2 linked regions of the Glaciimonas sp. CA11.2 genome follow. The protein of the gene in region 1 interacts with the protein of each later gene in a pairwise test. Links are inferred from orthologs where the notes say so. Each region holds a gene or a part of one and is shown on either strand. Other genes may lie near its edges. The genes, in order: purT and RGU75_RS04170.

Region 1 (11,052 bases):
GGAAACCTTGATAAAAATGACAGCCGTGGCGGGCCAAAAATTCACGCTGTGCTTCGGTCTCCACGCCCTCGGCAATCACCATCAGGCCAAGGCTTTCCGCCAACGCGACGATGGTGCGCGCAATGGCTGCATCATTTGGATTAGTCATAATGTCCCGGACGAAAGACTGATCAATCTTTAGTTGATCAAGCGGCAAGCGCTTGAGATAATAAAGTGACGAATAACCGGTCCCAAAATCGTCTAGCGAGAAGCGTACGCCCCGATTTTTTAGTGCGGTCATTTTAGCAATGGTCGAGTCCATATTATCGACCATCAGACTTTCGGTAATTTCCAGCTTGAGTCTTTCCGGATTCGCACCGCTCCGATCTAACACTTCATTCATCAACTCCACGAAGTTAGCATGACGGAACTGACGAATACTCACGTTAACAGCGATCGTTAGTTGTGCCGTTTCTGGACGCTCTGCCCATACCACCAACTGCATGCACGCAGCCTCCAAAATCCATTGGCCCAATGGCAAAATCAGCCCTGTCTCTTCCGCCATCGATATAAAATCGACAGGCAGAACCAATCCGCGCCGCGGATGCACCCATCGCAACAAGCCTTCTGCGCCAGTCACGCGGCCTTCGCCGTCCATCTGTGGTTGGTAATAAAGAAGAAACTCTCCGTGCAGCAAAGCTTGCCGCAAATCGACCTCCAAAGCAGCGCGACTCGTCACCGCCGCCTGCATTTCCACGTCAAAAAATCGCATCGCGTTACGACCCGCCGCCTTACCTTGATACATCGCCAGATCGGCTTGCTGCAATAACTCCCCAACAGTATCTCGCTGATCTCGGAATTGCGTAATCCCGATGCTAGCGGTGCCGTGATGTTCTATGCCGGCAATTTGATAGGGCTTGCTGAGTACCGCCAGAATTTTTTCTCCAACAAGCTTGGCTTGTGCAACAGCCGAATCAGGCTCAGCTTCAAGTCCGAGCAGCATCACCACAAATTCATCACCGCCAAGGCGAGCCACTGTATCACTCGCACGCACGCATATTGCGAGTCTTAACGCAGCTTGCTGCAACAGAAGATCACCTTTGTCGTGACCTAACGTGTCGTTGATCGTTTTAAAGTTATCCAGATCGATGAACAACAACGCGCCCGAATGTCGCCCACGAACATTCGCCGCCAACGCTTGCTGGAGACGATTAATTAATAGCAAGCGGTTCGGCAGCAAGGTGAGTTGATCGTAAAAAGCCAGGTGTTGTATCTCAAGCTCAGAGGCCTTGCGTTGGGTAATATCCGTATCAATCGCCAGAATGGACTGTGGTTGCCCATGGTCATCCCGGACCAATGTCCACCGACTTTCTACAGTCAGCGTGGCACCGCTCTTGCACCGTTTTGCAATTTCCCCACTCCACTCCCCGCTATGCATTATTTTCTTTTTTGCATCCTCAAAGATAACGGAATAATCAAATGGAAGGTCTTCAATCGGAATACCGAGTACTTCGTCCTGAGTCCAGCCATAAAGCCGTTCTGCACTTTTATTCCAAAACATGATGCGATGATCCATACCGCGCACAATGATCGCGTCCTGCGCTTTATCGAGCAACGATGCCTGATCTCGAATGCGTACATCGGTTTCCTGTCGCTCCATTTCGGAGGCCACCCGCGCAGCAAATATCTGTAATGTAGATGTAATGAAATCGAGGTTTTTTAGAGGCTTGCGAAACAAAATAAAGAGAAGACCGACAGGCTGATTAGCCGCGTTATCGAGTCGCCAGCCTATTGATGCTTGCGTCCCCAGCGACTTTAATGCCGGTGAACGGGAAAAGTCCATTGACACTTTATTTGATATTAAAAATTTATCCGCATTAAACACTTCTTCGTAGCTGTCCCATGCAACGACATAGTCAAAATTTTCCGTCACCTTCCCATCAATCACGGCCGCTAGGACGCGACTGGTCACTGGTTCACCGGGTAACAAGCGTGTAACAAAGCCCGCACTCGCCCCTAAAGCTTCCGCCATATTACGGGCTACTTGCTCAAAAAATACCGTGCCAGTACTCGCCGAAACGCCTACGGCAATCTTTAAGACTGCTGCCTGAATTTGGCGTTGTTGTTGTTGAGCCCGAATGCTTCTTATGCCAAATGTCAGATCACCAGCCAATTCCGTCAGGAGATTAATTTCATCGACAGCCACTACCATCATCTCTTCAGAATATAACGTCAACAATCCTAAGGTTCCGTCCTTGTCATGCAACGGTAGATAAATTCCACCCCGATAACCATGAAGCTGGATATCAATCAACCAAGGAAAAACACGCGGATCGTGCGCCATATCCTCAATCACGATAGGCTTCCCGCTACGAACCGAGCGCCCGGCAGGGCCGCGGCCGAAAGGGCTGTCCTCTGACCAACTAACCTGTAAATTATCGACAAAGGCCGCGTCGTTATCAATCCCCGCATGAGACTCAATCGTAATCGACCGGGCTTCGTCGCCCTGCGCATAACCCACCCATGCCATGCGGTATCCACCGATGTCTACCGCAACGCGACATACTTGAGAAAGCAAATCGCGTTCATTTTCAGCTCGGATAACAGCCTCACTACACCGGCTTAACATTTTCAATGCTCGATTAGTACGCGTCAATTCCAGTGCTGCTTTTTTTCCCTCTGTGATATCAACAATTGCACCGGTCATCCGTATCGCGACACCACGATCATTAAACTTAGAACGTGCACGCAGGCGTACCCATCGCAACTTGCCGGAGCGCGTAACGATACGAAACTCTATGTCATACGACGATCTATCGTCTAAATGCTTTTCTATTCCTGCCCGCACTAGCTCTTGATCCAGGGGATAGATGTATTTCAGAAAGTAGCGCGATGAATATGACAAACCATCGTCGGGCTGCTCCAACAACGCCAGCAAACGTGCTGAACAAAATACGCTATTTTTTTCGATATCCCAGTCCCACAACCCATCGCCGGTACTTTGTATCGCAAAGTAAAGACGCTCTTCACTGATGCCGAGGGCACGTTCCACGCGTTTGGTTTTGCTAAGTATTGAGCGTGAAATAAGTGTACCGATGGCGATCAACAGCGCACCGATTAAAAGGGTTCCCAGCAACAACAATCGTTGTAACTGGCGCGAAGTGTCCCCAAGGCTAAATGAAAAATCTGCCTCAAGGCGGTCAAGCGATAGGCTAATTGTCCTAATTCTTTCTTTCGCGGCTTGCGAGGAAACGCTGTCATAGACACCGGAAATCGTCTCCTTGTGCAGCTGTTGTGCCTCAGTATTCAATGCGGCTATCTGTCGATCCGCTTGCGCCCAAATGGAAGTCACGGGACTCATCAAATAAGAGTGACTAAAATGAAGAAACAAGCCGACCATGTCGTTGAAATCATCTGGGTGATTCTTACCCTGCAAAAATCCTTGATGCACGATCGCCATATCAGGCGTGGCCTTCTCAAGCTCAAGCCGCGCCATCCGATCCCCCAACGGTATCGCAATGGCGTCCGAAAAGGCCTGATATTGCAAAGAATCGCGTGTATCAATATATGCAAACAACTGCATGACTGCAACACGCTGCGCTTTAGAGTAGCTGTTTTCACCCGCGACAAACCCGCGAACCGAGGACAAAATATTGATACTAAAAGTCCCAAACGCCACCAAGAGTGCAGCCGAAATAATAAGCGACCACATCACCTTTAGCCTATGCAAATTGAATTCAATTTTCAAAAGCGTTTTTAGTCTATACATAGAAAGACGTTGGCATAAAAAAGCGAATGAAGAAACTGGTCTTAATAACCTCTGAATGTAAAGGGATTAAGCAATACTGTGGCTTAACTGATCATAGTTTTAATGATTTTATAAGTGTAATTTTTATAATATCTCTGAAGCAATAAAAAAACTCAAGCCCGCACATGGTCAGCGTCGCTTCGGGTTTTAAAGTTTGATGGCTCACTATTTTTAAACTTTTTCCCTCTACACACATTAACAAAATCCAGGCGGTAAAAACAATCTGCACATTTTCCGCTGTATCCCATTCTCTGCGTTGTAAGTTTCTGTAAGTTTCAAGCAAGATTTGCGTAAGGTTGTGGTCGCACACTCCGTTGGTCTAAACGCTAATTAAAAGCGGACATACATACTATTTGGGTATCAATACCGACATGAGAACGCCGTCGGAAGCAGATCGCAAAGAGTGCATAACAATATTAATATTCAAGGAGACAGTCATGGCAACCAGTATTGCTGCAGGAAAAGTTGCTTCACGCGGCATCACGCCCGAAGAAAGAAAAGTCATATTTGCATCATCACTCGGTACCGTATTTGAGTGGTATGACTTTTATTTGTACGGCTCGTTGGCTGCGATTATCGCTAAACAATTCTTCGCTGGTACGGACCCAAATACGGCCTTCATTTTTGCGTTGCTGGCATTTGCTGCGGGCTTTATTGTGCGGCCATTTGGCGCTTTGGTATTTGGTCGTTTGGGTGACATGATTGGCCGCAAATACACCTTTTTGGTGACCATTCTTATTATGGGTGCGTCGACATTCATCGTTGGCATTTTGCCAAATTACAATTCCATCGGGATCGCTGCACCAATCATTTTGGTGGCGTTACGGATATTGCAAGGTCTGGCACTGGGCGGCGAGTATGGCGGTGCCGCCACTTATGTCGCTGAGCATGCGCCGAATGACAAACGCGGTTCGTTTACAGCATGGATTCAAACCACAGCAACGCTGGGCTTATTCCTATCATTGCTAGTGATTTTGGGCGTACGTACAGCCGTGGGTGAAGAAGCATTTGCTGACTGGGGCTGGCGCATTCCGTTCCTGGTGTCGATCGTTTTGCTTGGCGTCTCGGTCTGGATTCGTTTATCCATGAGTGAGTCCCCTGCTTTTGTAAAAATGAAAGCAGAAGGCAAAGTCTCTAAAGCACCGTTGACCGAAGCATTCGGCCAGTGGAAAAACATGAAGCTAGTCATTTTGGCTTTGTTTGGTTTGACTGCCGGTCAAGCTGTGGTCTGGTACACGGGTCAGTTTTATTCGCTATTTTTCCTGACACAAACCCTCAAGGTTGATGGGCCAACAGCCAACATTCTAATCGCACTGGCTTTGCTGATTGCTACGCCATTTTTCCTGATTTTTGGCTCGTTGTCGGACAAGATTGGTCGCAAGCCAATTATTATGGCGGGCTGCCTGATAGCGGCGCTCACGTACTTCCCCATCTTCTCGGGGCTGACGCATTATGCTAATCCAGCACTCGAAGCAGCACTCAAGAGCGCACCGGTCATCGTTACGGCAGATCCAGCGACTTGCCAGTTCCAGTTCAATCCGACTGGTACCAAAAAGTTCACTTCTTCCTGTGATATCGCGAAGGCAAAGCTGTCTGCGATGTCGGTTAACTATGAAAACGTCGCTGGTGCGCCGGGTTCAGTAGCAACGGTCAAGATCGGCGATAAAACGCTGACTTCGTACGATGCAAATGGTCTCTCGAAAGAAGATGCAACCGCCAAAGATAAGGCTTTCTCTACTGAGTTGACCGCTGACATTAAGGGTGCAGGCTATCCAAGCAAAGCGGATCCTGCTCAAATGAATAAGCCAATGGTCCTGTTATTGCTATTCATTCTAGTGCTGTATGTGACGATGGTGTACGGACCAATTGCGGCGATGCTGGTCGAAATGTTCCCGACCCGTATTCGTTATACCTCAATGTCATTGCCTTATCACATCGGTAACGGCTGGTTCGGCGGTCTATTGCCCACTACGGCGTTTGCACTGGTTGCCTACAAGGGCGATATTTATTATGGACTGTGGTACCCAATTGTGATTGCCATCGCGACCTTTGTCATCGGTATGCTGTTTGTCAAAGAAACGATCCACAACGATATCTACGCCGAAGAACGCTAGATTTAAAGGGAAGTCGGCTTCAAAGCTTAGCTTGATGTCGACAACCCAATTCCTTCAGCGATTTGAGCCGATCAGGTTACCGGACCTGATCGGCTTTTTTGTTTCTGGCACGCAATATTCAAGCCTTCCGGTCTAGTAATTCCTTTTTGTACGTGCATTTTTTCGTATATTTACCACCTTATTTGACCGCCTTTTTCATCGCAAAATGCTACCCTTTGGCAGTTCGCTTGACTAAATAAAACTGCGCAACTACGCCTCACTGTCGTTTCTGAGGCAATCTGTCCTCTTAATCTGCATCTTGCTTGCTATTGCTTAAATTTGCTTGCAAAATTTGACATTTATGGCTGTCCAAAACCCCCAAGATTTGCTATCGTCGTTAGCCATCTACCCACTTACGAGAATATGAAGCCACCTGTCAGAATTGGTACTCCGCTTTCCCCATCCGCAACTAAAGTCATGCTGCTGGGTTCGGGCGAACTTGGCAAAGAAGTCATCATTTCACTACAACGTCTTGGCGTTGAGGTCATCGCGGTTGATCGTTATCCGAATGCTCCCGGCCATCAGGTTGCGCATCGTTCGCATGTCATCAATATGACCGATGGTGCGGCACTGGAAGCGCTGATAGCGTTGGAAAAACCCGATCTGGTCGTGCCTGAAATTGAAGCCATTGCAACCGAGACGCTAGTTGCATTGGAAGCCGCTGGAAAAATTACCGTGATTCCGACTGCACGCGCGGTATGGTTGACCATGAATCGCGAAGGGATTCGCCGCCTCGCCGCAGAAACGCTGAGTCTTGCGACATCTCCCTATCGGTTTGCCAACAATCTGGACGAACTTAAGGCAGCCTGTGATGCCATTGGATTCCCTTGCGTGATCAAGCCCGTCATGTCATCGTCCGGCAAAGGCCAATCCAAGATCGACAGCATCAATGAAGTAGAAGCTGCGTGGGCGCATGCCGCGGCTGGTGGTCGCGTAGATGCCGGGCGTGTCATCGTTGAGGGCTTCGTTGATTTCGACTATGAAATCACCCTCTTGACGGTACGTGCGCTTGAAGCAGATGGCAGCATCAGAACCCATTTCTGCGAGCCAATCGGCCACGTTCAGGTGCAAGGCGATTACGTCGAATCCTGGCAACCGCATCCGATGCATTCCGAAGCATTGGTCCGCGCTCGCGATATCGCAAAAAAAATCACTGATAATCTTGGCGGCCTTGGTGTCTTCGGCGTCGAACTGTTTGTCAAAAACGATATGGTCTGGTTTTCTGAAGTTAGCCCTAGACCACACGATACCGGCATGGTCACCATGGCCAGTCAACTACAAAGCGAGTTTGAGTTGCACGCAAAGGCGATATTAGGCTTGCCTGTCAATGTTGCACTCAACAGCCCGGCGGCATCGGCAGTGATTTATGGCAAGCACGACGCTAAGGGTATCGCCTTTGAAGGTGTCGCCGATGCGTTGCGGGAACCGGGCGTCGACATCCGTCTATTCGGAAAACCAGAGTCTTTTGAGCGCCGCCGTATGGGCGTGATACTCGCGATTGCGAACGACGTCGAAAGCGCCAGAGTTCGCGCCAAACAAGCCGCCGCCAAAATAAAACCTGTGATTGTCGCTTAACCTCGGCTCAACAGCTTTAGCAAGCGGTTTGGCAAATCGCTTGCTAAACCGCTTGCCAAATATTTGTAGCTGAGTCTGGCTCGGTCTGGCTGACTATTGGAGCGACTTTAGAAAGCCAGTGAGACAGCCAATTAGCGCAATTAGCCGAACCTATAGACGCGTAAGCGGATTAGTCGCTTTGCATCCAAAGGGGCGCGCATCACTCCTCGCCCACTCCTTTATGCATCCAACAACCCAGCAGTTAACTCCTACGCACACCGATGTGGGTATGGAGATCAAACCAAGTATGCGGTTCAAAACATGCTTACGCAGACCCGTTGCATAGTTGACCAACAGATGGCGTCGACTTCCCTCTTGCGAAAACCTACAGATAGTCGACAGCACGACGTGGCTGCTTGCGCTACACTATCCCACTTTGTTAGCCTTTTATTCTCTTTTAGAGCAATCAGCATTTCTACATTCACCTATTCACTATGAAATTCGATGTCGCTATTATCGGTAGTGGTTTGGCCGGCCTGTCAGTTGCCCTCCATCTTGCAGAACAAAGAAAGGTGGTTGTCATCTCCAAGCGTGCTCTGCTTGACGGGGCCAGTAACTGGGCACAAGGCGGCATCGCCGCGGTGCTTGATTCCGGTGATAGCTATGATGAACATATCTCCGACACGCTGATTGCCGGTAGCGGATTATGTGATGAGACGGCGACACGTTATATCGTCGAACATGGCCGCGAAGCAATCGAATGGCTGATCGAGCAAGGCGTACCATTTACGCCCGATGCCAGCGCCGAGTTGGGGTTTCACCTTACCCGAGAAGGCGGCCATAGCCAACGCCGCATCATTCACGCCGCTGATGCAACCGGGCATGCCGTACAAGTGACGCTGGAACAAAAGGTACGCTCACATCCGAATATTACGTTGCTTGAAGACCACTACGCCATTGATCTGATTACCTCTAAAAAAATTGACGGAAAAGGGGTTTCACCGCAGTGCCTCGGTCTATATGCCAAGAACGTAAAGACCGGTAAAGTCCTCACCATCAGCGCTGGTCATACTGTGATGGCGACCGGCGGCGCAGGTAAAGTCTATCTTTATACCACCAACCCTGATACCGCTACTGGTGACGGAATTGCGATGGCGTGGCGGGCCGGATGCCGCGTTGCCAATATGGAATTCATCCAGTTTCACCCGACCTGTCTATACCACCCGTACGCCAAATCTTTCCTCATCACCGAAGCGATTCGTGGCGAAGGTGGCTTATTAAAGCTTCCCGATACAGAAGGTCAAGATGCAGGTAGACGCTTTATGCCAGACCACGACGAACGTGCGGAATTAGCGCCACGCGATATCGTTGCGCGGGCAATTGACTTTGAAATGAAAAAACGTGGTTTGGATCATGTTGATCTCGATATCAGCCACAAATCACCCGATTTTTTAAAAGAACACTTTCCGACTATTTATTCACGTTGCCTGGAACTTGGTATCGACATCACCAAACAACCGATCCCGGTCGTGCCTGCGGTCCATTTCACCTGCGGCGGTGTGGTCACCGATCTGAGCGGACGCACGGATCTGCCCGGTTTATACGCAGTCGGCGAAACAGCTTATACCGGTTTGCATGGTGCTAATCGCCTCGCTAGTAACTCACTCCTTGAATGCGTTGTGATTGGCCGTGCCACTGCCAAATACATCGAGCAACAAGCCAAACCAAAATCGAGACCGCTCCCGGCCTGGGATGAAAGTCGGGTTACCGACGCCGACGAAGAGGTCGTCATCGCCCACAACTGGGATGAGTTGCGCCGCTTTATGTGGAACTATGTTGGGATAGTTCGAACCAATAAACGGCTTGAGCGCGCCCAGCACCGCATCCGATTATTGAAGGAAGAAATCGATGAATATTACACACACTTCCGCATCAGCCGTGATTTGCTGGAACTGCGTAATTTGGTGCAAGTAGCGTCTTTGATTGTGGAAAGTGCGCTGTCAAGACGCGAAAGCCGCGGGCTGCATTACAGTCAGGATTATCCTGAAACATTGGCAAAGGCCTTGCCAACGGTATTGACGCCTGACAGGCATTAAGTTATCGGGTCTGACGGTGCCGCAGAATGGCAATTTTTCAGATATTACCTCTAAAGACTGATTGTTTCTACGCCCTACTTCTGCGTCATCATCAATCCCAGGAAATCAAGATCACCATCCTGGTTCTTGATTTCCTGTTTTTTCGGGAAGCTTACCTTTAGCGACCCATCTTAATCGAGTACGCGCAGTGAATAATCTGCTGCGCGGATATCCTTGGTCAGACTGCCAATCGAAATCCGGTCAACGCCAGTCTCAGCAATCGCCCGAACGGTTTCCATATTAATGCCGCCAGACGCTTCCAATAGCGCCCTGCCCGCAGTTAACTTGACCGCATCCCGCATTGCATCAAGGGTAAAATTATCGAGTAGAACCGATGTTGCACCGGCATTCAGCGCTTCATCCAACTCCACCAAATTTTCCACCTCGACCTGAATCGTTACTCCAGCATTCAGGTTTTGAGCGGCACGCATTGCCGCGCTGATTCCACCAGCGGCGGCGATATGGTTTTCCTTGATCAAGATACCGTCATACAATGCCAGCCGTTGATTATGACCGCCACCCACACGAACCGCGTACTTTTGCGCTAAGCGTAAGCCCGGCAACGTTTTACGGGTATCGAGTATTTTCGCGTTAGTGTCGGCAATCAGGTTGACGTAACTGCGGGTCGCGGTGGCAACACCGGACAGCAACTGCAGAAAATTGAGCGCACCGCGTTCAGCGGTCAGCAAACCGCGTGCTGGTGCAGCAATATCGCAGACTTTGCTGTCGGCGCGCATTACATCACCTTCGGCGTAATGCCATTCAATCTGAATGCGGCTGTCGAGCCGTTGCATGACCGCCTCAAACCAAGGCGCCCCACAAAGAACCGCTTCCTCGCGCACGATCACGCGCGCTTTTACCATGGCATCGGCCGGTACCAACATACCGGTGAAGTCTCCACTGCCGACATCTTCAGCAATACCAGTATTAATATTATTTTCAAATGCCGCTTGCAATGCCTGATCAAACGGTGCGAAACGGTTTTTCAATGAGCTATTTGCATTGTTTACATTACTGATAGGGAGACTCATGCGGGACCGATTCCTGAAAATAGTGTTTGTTCTTGTGCCAGATCGCTGGACGGACGGGTATTGGCTTTGCGCTCCGCTGCAAAGTCGAGCATGCGGTCAATACAGATCACTGCCTTGCGGCTGACTTCAGTATCAACGTGAATTTCGTTGCTACCAGACTCTAATACGTCGGCCAGATTCTGCAATCCGTTCATCGCCATCCAGGGACAATGCGCACAGCTTTTGCAAGTAGCGCTGTTACCGGCAGTGGGCGCGTCAATGAAGCGCTTGCCAGGTGCGGCCATACGCATTTTATGCAAAATACCGTTATCAGTCGCAACGATAAACTCATCCGCATCCAACATCTGCGCAGCAGCGATCAACTGAGAAGTGGAGCCAACAACATCGGCCTG
Region 2 (11,061 bases), 3.8 Mb from region 1 along the record:
TCACCACTTTTTAGGAGAATCTGAGTGCCGAACTGAAAAGATGATTTTGATAGCCTGGTAGGAAAAGTGCGGTTATCCGACGACGTTGATCGCAGGACCTTTATTAAGACCGCCCTGGGCACCGGCTTTGCGGCTGCGGTTTTGCCGGTCTGCGCACAGACTGTGATTAAGACCGATACCATTGGATTGACCGCCGGTACTGTTGAAGTACAAATCAATGGTCTGACCGTGCCAATATACCGGGCCCAACCGGAAGGTAAGCGCAACTTGCCGGTAGTGCTGGTAATCTCCGAAATTTTTGGTGTACATGAACATATCGCGGACGTGGCACGACGTTTTGCGAAGCTTGGCTATCTGGCTATCGCACCCGATTTGTTTATTCGTCAGGGAAATCCGGCGGCCTTCGCCTCGATTGCGGAACTGCAAAAAGAAGTGATTTCGAAGGTGCCGGACGATCAGGTACTTGGGGATTTGGATGCCTGCGTAGCTTGGGCCAAAGAAAATGGTGGAAATATCGATAAGCTTGCCATTAACGGATTTTGTTGGGGCGGTCGCATTACGTGATTGTACTGTGCCCACAATCCTAAAGTCACAGCGGGAGCGGCATGGTACGGCCGTCTGGTCGGCGATAAGAGCGCGCTCAATCCCCATCAACCGGTCGATATCGCAGCCGCATTGAAAGTGCCGGTACTCGGTTTATATGGCGGCAAAGATGAGGGAATTACGCAAGATAGTATTCAGCAAATGAAGGCTGCACTTGCAAAGGGCAGCAGCAAATCGACCTTTGTCGTGTATCCAAACTCAGGCCACGCGTTTAACGCGGATTATCGTTCGAGTTATGTTGAAGCTGACGCCAAGGATGGCTGGAAACGCGCCCTGGAATGGTTTAAAAGCCACGGTGTTAGTTGAGCTGAATTGAACGGCGTTGCTCTCGTTAGAGTAGTGCAATTTGAGTGACGCGCATCGTCGGAAGAGTGTGTAGGTCAGTTGCCTTTGCGACTAACCAAACACTCTTTTATTTACTACCGCCAGCGCTGTTTGGAAGGAATATCAAGCACCGGTGGCAATCGGGCGACTTGGATCTGCGCACCATTCGCTCCACGATCCAGGATACAACGCTGCGCCGTGCAAGCCAGCAATTTCCAAAGCCAGCAAGTTGTGACATGCAGTTACGCCAGATCCGCATTGCATCACTGCAGCCTGGGATGCACTGATAATGTTACTAAACTCTTCGTGCAGTTGATGACCCGGTTTAAAGCGTCCATCGGCTTGTAAATTATTTTTAAAGAAGCGATTTTTTGCACCAGGAATATGACCGCCGATGGGGTCTATGGTCTCGTTTTCGCCACGGAAGCGGTCCGGTGCGCGGGCATCGACCACAGTACGTTGTGGATTGGTTAAATTATTTAAAACATCCTGCGCATCAACGTTGGTGACTAACGCGGGTTTGATGCTGATAGTACCCTTCACGTTTGTAGTGACTGTGGTTGATAGCGTTTGCCCTTCTGCTAGCCAAGCCGCTAATCCACCATCAAGCACCGCTACGGAGGCATGACCAATTGAGCGCAGCAGCCACCAAAGTCGCGCAGCAAAGATGCCGCCTTGCGCATCGTAAGCAACGACCTGCGTATCGTCATTGATACCCCATTGGCGCAAAGTCGCGATCAGGGCATCTTGTTCTGGTAACGGATGGCGTCCTTTGAAAACGCCATCTGCAGCTAGCTTGGCACCAGATAAATCTTGATCGAGATGCGCGAATTGCGCCATAGGAATATGGCCAGAAGTATAGGCTGCGCGGCCAGCATCCAGATCGGCCAAATCGTGACGGCAATCGATTATGACCCAGTTCGCTTGCGGCGCATTTTGCAACAGGTTGGCAGCTGAAATCAGCGTGGTGTAAGGATGTTTGTTTGGCATAGCGATCTCCTGTAGTTCTTGCATGTAGCAGCGAGTATATTGTACCCAAGCTTGCCATTTAAGTTCGCAATAGTGCCTTGAAATTCAATCTCACATTTGATACTTGGTTTATCGCTCGCTTTTGAGGCGATAAGCGATTTAGCAGTCGAGAATGTTCACTTTAATTATAGAGCGTTGTTGTCGATCAGCCGTTGATAATTAATGGCGGTAGCGACCACATAAAGGGGATTACAAAAAAATCATCAAACTTGGAAAATAAGATAAAGCAACTATCTCAGTAAATGTCGCAGTTGATGCGGACTAAATGCCACAAAGCGCTGCTAATCTTTGATGGCGCACTTATCGCTGCGAGGAACAAATTTGATGGTGTTTCAGCCATAATCAAGTTGAAAAGCGCGGGAGTACGAGCGATAATTCAAAAACGAGGGAGAAGAAAGGAAGAGAAGAATGAATCTGAACGACTGATTTTTCGAAGTCGTACAGATTAAAGTAATTGATCAGCGGGTGTTAGTCGACGTTAGTTTTTGGTAGGTCCATCTGGCTGCGATACCATTCGTGGAAATGCTGCATACCATCCTCCATCGGTGATTGATATGGCCCGACTTCGCTTACGCCTCGCGCCATTAAAATACTGCGGCCAGCGTCCATGCGTAGCGCAATTTCATCATCTTCGACACAGGTTTCCATGTATGCAGCGCGTTCGGCCTCTACCATTTCGCGCTCGAATAACGCGATTTCTTCAGGGTAGTAGAACTCAACCACATTCGTTGTCTTTTGAGGCCCCCTTGGCCACAAAGTGGATACCACCAATACGTGGGGATACCATTCGACCATGATGTTTGGATATATTGTTAGCCAAATTGCACCGAATTTTGGTGGTTTGCCGTTGCCAAATTTGAGAACCTGTTCTTGCCATTTTTTGTAAGCCGGTGATCCGGATTTTGCCAGACCATGATTGACACCGACTGTTTGTACGCTGTAATCCTTGCTGAATTCCCACGTGAGATCGTCGCAACTGACAAAACTACCCAATCCGGGGTGAAACGGCTCAACGTGATAATCCTCCAGATAAACCTCAATAAAAGTTTTCCAGTTGTAATCGCATTCATGCACTTCAACGTGATCAAACAAATAGTTGCTGAAATCAAGGTCTTTCGACACCCCTAACTTGTTGAGTTTTTCCCCGACATTAAAGCCGTTTTCTTCAAACAGTAAGCCGTTCCAGCTTTGCAGCGGTGTTTGAGACAGGTTCATACATGGAGTTTCGCCGAAATGCGGCGCTCCGATGAGTTCACCTTTGAGGTCATAAGTCCAGCGATGTAGCGGACAGACGATAGTGCGGGCGTTGCCATGACCGTCGAGCATCTTCGCTTGACGATGACGACAGACGTTAGAAACTAGCACAATGCCCTCAGGATTGCGCACTAACATGCGGCCTTCATTTTCGGATGCCATTGTGGCGTAATCGCCAACATTGGGTACCATTAACTCGTGGCCAACATAACGTGGACCACTTTGAAATAGCTGTTGTATTTCGCGTTTTAACAGTGTTTCGTCAAAATAGACGTCGACTGGAAGTTGCGCATCAGACCGCGCCAGCGTGGCAAAAATAGCCAGATCGGACATTCCCGTCCCCCAAATTAATCTGCACCAACCTAAGAGAGAAAGAATCCGTAAAAATCTGTATTCAAATAATATAAAATTAATATGAAGCGGAAGTTTCGGACATAACCTACTATTATGCCACAGCTAGACTTGCTTTTCTCTATTTGACCATAAATTGCCGGATAATCCCTCAGAAATTCAACGGGTTATAACTGTTTGCACTAAAATAGCGGACACCACAATTAAGCACTCGCCTAGAGTTTCTGACTTTAGCTTTTGCTTCCCCGCAATCAGGCGTTACCATCTGCAGTGCTCGGCTTGGTATTGATTCAGATCAACGACGACACCGTGCAGGCTGGCCAATGACTGATGGTAAGGCAACATTATTTTGAACAGGCTTTAACAATTATGGCAAAGAACGCACTTTCTGCCAGTAATCCGGCATCATTTGAACAGGCAATGGCTGAATTGGAGCAACTTGTTGCCCAGATGGAAGCCGGTGAGTTACCGTTGGAGGCGTCGGTAGCGGCTTATAAACGCGGCTCAGAACTGGTTAAATTTTGCGCAGTACAACTCGATAAAGTTGATAGTCAGGTAAAAGTTCTGGAGGGAGATATGTTGAAACCTTTCGCCGCGCCCGCTGATCAGTCCGATGGAAGCGATGCATGACGGGTGCTGACAATACGACGGAAGCTATAGAGTCGCTTCACGCAATTGGAGTGCCGGATGATATTGCTGGGTTTTCTGAATGGATGCGGCAGATTCAGTCAGTAACTGAAGCTGCATTGACAACATTTTTGCCCTTGCCTACGGATGTTCCGGTACGCTTGCACCAGGCTATGCGTTATGCGGTTTTAGATGGCGGCAAGCGGATACGGCCTCTTTTGGTATTCGCGGCTGGTGAGCTGTTCGGAGCACCTCAACCTATGTTGGAACGCGCAGCAGCAGCAGTCGAAATGATTCATGCGTATTCGCTGGTGCATGACGATATGCCGTGTATGGACGACGACGCACTACGCCGCGGTAAACCGACCGTGCATGTGCAATATGATGAACCAACCGCATTATTAGTTGGCGATGCATTGCAGTCGCAAGCGTTTATTGTGTTGTCTGCCAATGTCGAGACTGTTGATCCGGTGCGCCAGATGATGATGTTGCGCTTGCTGGCGGCGGCGTCCGGGTCTTTCGGTATGTGCGGCGGTCAGGCAATTGATTTGGATAGTGTCGGTTTGCAGCTATCTCTGGATGCGCTGGAGTTGATGCATCGATTGAAGACCGGCGCCTTACTACGCGCCTCAGTCCTATTGGGGGCCACCAGCGGCAAGACGTTATCGTTTACGGAAGTGCAAGCATTAGAAGCATACGGTACGGCGATTGGGTTGGCGTTTCAGGTGGTCGACGATATCCTTGATGCGACTGCCGATTCAGCAACTTTAGGCAAGACAGCGGGCAAGGACGCAGCGAATAATAAACCAACCTATGTATCGATCATCGGGTTGACGGAATCGCAGGTATTGGCAGATAAGTTGCGTAACGACGCTCACGCGGCGATTGCGCCCTTTGGAAATAAAGCCCGTCGCCTGCGTGAATTGGCAGATTTGATTGTGCAGCGGAAAGCTTAGTCCCATGAATTTACTTAATACAATAAACAGCCCGGCCGACTTGCGCCTTTTAACGCGTGCGCAATTGCGACCGCTGGCTGATGAACTACGCGAATTCGTTATTGATTCCGTGTCCCAGACTGGCGGCCATTTGTCGTCAAATTTAGGAACCGTTGAACTGACAATCGCGCTGCATTACGTTTTTAATACGCCCGAAGATCGTATCGTATGGGACGTAGGTCACCAAACCTACCCGCACAAAATACTGACAGGTCGTCGTGATCAAATGAAAACCTTGCGTCAGTTTGAAGGTATTTCGGGATTTCCTCGTCGTGACGAGAGTGAATACGATACCTTTGGGACGGCGCATTCCTCAACATCGATTTCGGCAGCGCTGGGCATGGCCTTGGCCGCCAAGACCAAAGGTGAAAAGGATCGTCACGCTGTCGCAGTGATCGGTGACGGTGCAATGACCGCCGGTATGGTTTTTGAGGCGATGAACAACGCTGGCGTGTATGACGACATCAATATGTTGGTTATCTTAAATGACAACGATATGTCGATCTCTCCACCGGTCGGCGCATTGAATCGTTATCTGGCGCGCTTGATGTCCGGTCAATTTTATGCCAAGGCCAAAAATGTCGGCAAATCGATGCTGCCGGGACCAGTGTTGCAATTGGCCAAGCGGTTTGAAGAGCACGCCAAAGGCATGATTGTACCTGCCACCATGTTTGAGGAATTAGGTTTCAATTACATCGGCCCCATTGATGGGCATGATTTGGAATCGCTGATTCCAACGTTGCAAAATCTGAAGCATTTGAAAGGTCCGCAATTTTTGCACGTGGTAACAAAAAAAGGTCAGGGTTATAAGTTGGCTGAGGCCGATCCCGTGCTTTATCACGGGCCCGGAAAGTTTAATCCAGCCGTCGGCATCAAGCCAGCGACGTCCAGCAAGATGACGTATACACAAGTTTTCAGTGACTGGCTATGCGATATGGCAGCGCAAGATGAAAAACTAATCGGTATTACGCCAGCAATGGCGGGCGGCTCTGGATTGGTGGAGTTTGAGCAGCGCTTTCCAGAGCGTTACTACGATGTTGGTATCGCCGAGCAACACGCGGTGACTTTTGCCGCTGGCCTTGCTTGCGAAGGCCTCAAGCCAGTTGTGGCGATTTATTCGACCTTCTTGCAACGTGCTTATGATCAATTGATACATGATGTCGCGCTGCAAAATCTGGATGTCACCTTTGCGCTTGATCGTGCTGGTCTGGTCGGAGCTGATGGCGCGACTCACGCTGGCAATTATGACATCGCTTTCTTGCGTTGTATTCCCAACATGGTGGTCATGGCTGCGTCTGACGAAAACGAATGTCGCCAGATGTTGTCGACAGCTTATCTCTACAAAGGGCCAGCCGCCGTGCGCTATCCCCGTGGCAGTGGTGTTGGCGCAGTGATTGATCAGGCATTAGTTGGGTTGCCATTTGGCAAAGGCGAGATTCGGCGCGAAGGTAAGGGAATAGCGATTTTGGCCTTTGGTACGATGGTTGCGCCAAGTCTTGAAGCGGCCGAAGCATTGAATGCGACCGTCGCTAATATGCGCTTCATTAAACCGCTGGATGTTGCGCTGTTACTCGAACTGGCAAATTCGCACGAGGCAATTGTCACTGTAGAAGAAGGTTCGATCATGGGTGGCGCTGGCGCCGCGGTGGCAGAAGCTTTGGCGGCGGCAGGATGTGTCAAACCGCTTCTGAATCTGGGTTTGCCCGATCGTTTTATCGATCATGGTGACGCTACACAGTTATTGGCGATGTGTGGTTTGAATGCAGAAGGAATTGCGGCGAGTATTCGTCAACGATTTGGCAAAGAGGTATTGCATTTGGTGGCTATGCAGAATTAGATTGGGTTTTTGATTCCCTCTGATGATGGGTGATTAAGTGTGTTGTCAGCTACGGTCTTCGATAGGTAATTTACAAAGACCGTAGTGAGTGCATTAGTGGACGATCCGGCCAATAAAAAAGTCTTCATCGGTGCAGTCTGATTTGCTTTGTTGGAGCATCTGCCCGAAGCAGAAAAGGAACGCATTACGCAACCGATCCAGATCACCATCGACGCTAAAATCTTGTCAACGCTCAGGTCTCATCAATAGCGCAATAGCGATCAAAGCGGCTCAAACGTCACTGCGCCCGACATTTTTCCACAAAACATCGCTGCCGCCATCCAACCGATTTAACACCCGCGACAAAACAAACAACAAATCCGATAGTCGATTGACGTAAAGCCGCACAGGAACGTTGACCGTTTCACTCTTGCCCAGCGTGATGATACTGCGCTCAGCGCGGCGACACACTGTCCGGCAAACATGTGCCAGCGCCGCTGTGCGTGCTCCGCCAGGTAAAATAAATTCCCGTAACGGTGGCAAGTCTGCATTATATTTTTCGAGCAATGCGTCAAGTCGCGCCACTTGTGACTCCTTGATCATCACGTAACCCGGAATACACAACTCGCCACCGAGATCGAATAAATCATGCTGAATCGTCAGCAGATCATCGCGCAAAGTAGTCGGTAATACCTCGCAGAGTAAAACACCGAGATGTGAGTTCAGTTCATCGACATCGCCGATTGCGTGAATCCGCAGACTATCTTTGTCTGTGCGGCTACCGTCGCCAAGGCCAGTTGTGCCGTTGTCGCCCGTGCGCGTAGCTATTTTTGAGAGTCGATTACCCATGTTGGTTGTATATAGTGAAATTATAGTGAGATAGGCGATTACTTTACACTAGTGGCCCAATGCCGTGACAAATTCCCGGCAATCGCTATCGAAGAGTAAAATCTTAACAAAACGGAGACTCTTATGAATCATATCGCCACATTGGCAGCATTAAAAAAGCCGCTGCCTGACGCGTTGCTTGTTGTACTCAAAACCTTATTTGGGGACCGCTTCTCCACTACGCATGCCATGCGCGCGCATCACGGTAGTGACGAATCGTCCTACGATCCGATGTTGCCTGATGCCGTGGTGTTTGCTGAGTCGACCGAAGATGTCGCGGCGACCGTCAAATTGTGCAGTGAATATCAAATACCGCTCATTCCGTACGGTTGCGGGACATCTCTGGAAGGCCATATATTGGCCTTGCAAGGCGGTATTTCGATCGACTTGTCACGCATGAATCGTCTGTTGGCGGTGCACGCTGAAGATATGACCGCTACGGTTCAGGCCGGTGTGACGCGCAAGCAGATCAATCACGAAATCAAAGATAGCGGACTGTTTTTCCCCATTGATCCGGGTGCTGATGCGTCGCTTGGTGGCATGGCCGCGACGCGTGCGTCCGGGACTAACGCCGTGCGTTACGGCACCATGCGTGAGAACACTTTGGCGCTGACCGTCGTCACATCGGATGGCCGTATTATCAAAACCGGCACGCGCGCTAAAAAATCTTCCGCTGGCTATGATCTGACGCGCATATTTGTCGGTAGTGAAGGGACGTTGGGCATTATTACAGAGGTGACCGTTCGGCTATATCCGCAGCCCGAAGCTATTTCTGCGGCGGTGTGTTCGTTCGAGACTATCGGTGACGCCGTCACCTCAGTGATTCAGATTATTCAGCTTGGTGTACCGATTGCGCGGGTCGAATTTCTCGATGAAAATAGTGTCAAGGCGATTAATGCCAATGCTAAATTAGGCTTGCCAGAAAAACCATTATTACTATTTGAGTTTCACGGCAGCGAAAACGGCGTGAAAGAACAAGCCGAAGTGGTCCAGTCCGTGGTCAATGAGTTCCACGCAATTGGCTTCGAATGGGCGACGCAGCCTGAAGATCGTTCACGTTTGTGGGCTGCGCGACATAACGCTTTTTTTTCGCTCTTGCAGTTGCGTCCGGGATCTCGCGCCATATCAACCGATTGTTGCGTGCCGATTTCGCGCTTAGCAGAATGCATGTTGTCGACCAAAGCAGATTGCGATGCTCACGGCATGATTTATTCGATATTAGGCCATGTTGGTGATGGCAATTTTCATGTGCAAATGCTGGTTGATCCAGATAATGCGGAGGAGATTGCTTGCGCCGAAGGTATTAATAGTCGCATGGTGGCGTTAGCGATTTCGATGGATGGAACTTGCACCGGTGAACATGGTGTCGGCTTGCATAAGATGGATTTTTTGATCGCTGAACATGGCGACGCCGCGATTGAGACTATGCGGGTGCTGAAGCATGCTTTTGATCCGAAGAATATTCTTAATCCCGGTAAAATTATTCGTTGGTAGGGCGATACGACTATCTATAAAAGCAAAATGGATACTTTCAGTTAGTCCTAAAAGTATCTTCGGCCCTAAGCGTTGCAGCGCGGTATGCTACAGCGTTCAGTGATTGCAACATCAGATCAGTGAATCACTAAATCGCACTTTCGGATATCGAATGAAAATTGCCTCATACGGAATATGCTAAACAAGTCCTCCATCGCGACCCGATTGCCACCGGTCCACGCCCTGTCGGCGTTCGAGGCCGCAGCGCGCCATAACTCATTTGCACTCGCTGCCGATGAGTTATGCATTACGCCTTCGGCGCTGTCGCACCGGATTCGCTTGCTTGAGGATTTCGTCGGTGAGCGGCTGTTTAGTCGTGAAGGGCGCACCGTCACTTTGTCGGAATTTGGCCGCCGGTATCTGGACGTGGTACGCAATGCTTTGCGCACGTTAATTGAGTTTCCGATGCCGCATCGCGCTTCTCAGGCGCAGCCGCGGATCAAAATAACAGTGCCACCCACCTTTGCACGCTATTTGCTGATTCCGCATTTAGGCAGTTTTATCGCAGAGCATCCGGACATAGTTGTAGAAATATTCTTGTCGGTTCCGCTGTACGACTTAAGTCTTTCGGAAAGTGATATTGAAGTGCGTTTTGGCGCTGGCAGATATCCCAACACCACGACCGAAAAACTCTTCGAGGAACCTGCGTTTGCCGTTGCTACGCCGGATTATTTGCGTCAAATCGGTGGTATTGATACGCCTGCCGATTTGCGCAAGGCAACACTATTACGCTCTGCTTTAGAGCCTTGGCAGCCTTGGTTTGAGGCAGCCGGATTGGATTGGCCGGAGCCTGCGTCGGGATTGCGCGCAGACGATTTAGGATTGCTGCTTGAGTTGATTCGAAATGGATTTGGCGTCGGATTGACGCGCAAACACTTTGCACAAAAAATGATCGCAGATGGAGAGTTGGTGCAATTGTTTGACGTGAGTCTGACTTCTCCGCCGCATGCTTATTATCTGGTGTACGAGCAAAAGCCCTATGAACGTCCGGAAGTGACGATTTTCATTGCCTGGATGAAAAAAACCTTCAAACGACTTTAAAAAATCGATTTGCGTAGCCTGTCTTACTCGAGCGGTTTTGAAACACGTGAAAAAAATTCATCCGCACAGCAAAAGAGTTTCAGCCGCAGATGTTACATAAGCGCCGCCTGACAATGACATTTTCGCTATACTCTGCACTACAAAGCGTGCGCGGGCGGGCGAGAGTGATGGCGTATTCATGGCCTGTTCGGCATGGTTAAAGTCAGGTAACTGATTCCCTTCTCTCTTAAAGTCTGAATTAAAGTTTGTCATTTAGCCTCCGACAGCACGTTACTACCTTACAGTTATCTCGCATAGGAATCGCATGAACGCCCCCGCAGAGACTTCAATTACACCTTCTTTTACTGCTGAACGGCAACGTCAGGTTGCTGCTGCGTTGCGTGCTGTTCTGCCGACGCATTCAGTGCTATTCAATGAGGAGGACACGCGCCCCTACGAGTGTGATGGTTTGGCCGCGTATCGGCAATTACCAATGGTCGTCGCGTTGCCGGAAAACGAGGCGCAAGTTGCCGCGATTCTCAAGATTTGCCGTGATCTGAAAGTACCGATCGTGCCACGCGGCGCGGGAACGGGCTTGTCCGGTGGGGCAATGCCGATTGC

The links.
Region 2: the proteins of purT (region 1) and RGU75_RS04170 interact in binary tests that used the Escherichia coli proteins (3 or more experiments, as listed by UniProt). The link is inferred for Glaciimonas sp. CA11.2 from one-to-one orthologs.

The regions. Positions count from the first base shown.
Region 1 is NZ_JAVIWL010000001.1:4,743,153-4,754,204, forward strand. The notes cover bases 5,465-8,409. They hold purT (formate-dependent phosphoribosylglycinamide formyltransferase), read left to right. Parts: upstream 5,465-6,303; coding sequence 6,304-7,515; downstream 7,516-8,409. Other genes in these bases: RGU75_RS20605 (MFS transporter), read left to right, coding at 5,465-5,901; nadB (L-aspartate oxidase), read left to right, coding at 7,989-8,409. In the rest of the region: RGU75_RS20600 (EAL domain-containing protein), read right to left, coding at 1-3,691; more of RGU75_RS20605, read left to right, coding at 4,225-5,464; more of nadB, read left to right, coding at 8,410-9,590; nadC (carboxylating nicotinate-nucleotide diphosphorylase), read right to left, coding at 9,761-10,660; quinolinate synthase NadA, read right to left, coding at 10,657-11,052. UniProt on the Escherichia coli protein: Involved in the de novo purine biosynthesis. Catalyzes the transfer of formate to 5-phospho-ribosyl-glycinamide (GAR), producing 5-phospho-ribosyl-N-formylglycinamide (FGAR). Formate is provided by PurU via hydrolysis of 10-formyl-tetrahydrofolate.
Region 2 is NZ_JAVIWL010000001.1:972,930-983,990, reverse strand. What follows is about bases 3,256-6,209. They hold RGU75_RS04170 (farnesyl diphosphate synthase), read left to right. Parts: upstream 3,256-4,274; coding sequence 4,275-5,144; downstream 5,145-6,209. Other genes in these bases: dxs (1-deoxy-D-xylulose-5-phosphate synthase), read left to right, coding at 5,149-6,209; RGU75_RS04175 (exodeoxyribonuclease VII small subunit), read left to right, coding at 3,931-4,191; RGU75_RS04180 (aromatic ring-hydroxylating dioxygenase subunit alpha), read right to left, coding at 3,256-3,543. Also shown: RGU75_RS04185 (sulfurtransferase), read right to left, coding at 1,051-1,917; more of RGU75_RS04180, read right to left, coding at 2,425-3,255; more of dxs, read left to right, coding at 6,210-7,020; RGU75_RS04160 (cob(I)yrinic acid a,c-diamide adenosyltransferase), read right to left, coding at 7,291-7,848; RGU75_RS04155 (FAD-binding oxidoreductase), read left to right, coding at 7,972-9,381; RGU75_RS04150 (LysR substrate-binding domain-containing protein), read left to right, coding at 9,574-10,461; RGU75_RS04145 (hypothetical protein), read right to left, coding at 10,519-10,713; RGU75_RS04140 (FAD-linked oxidase C-terminal domain-containing protein), read left to right, coding at 10,766-11,061.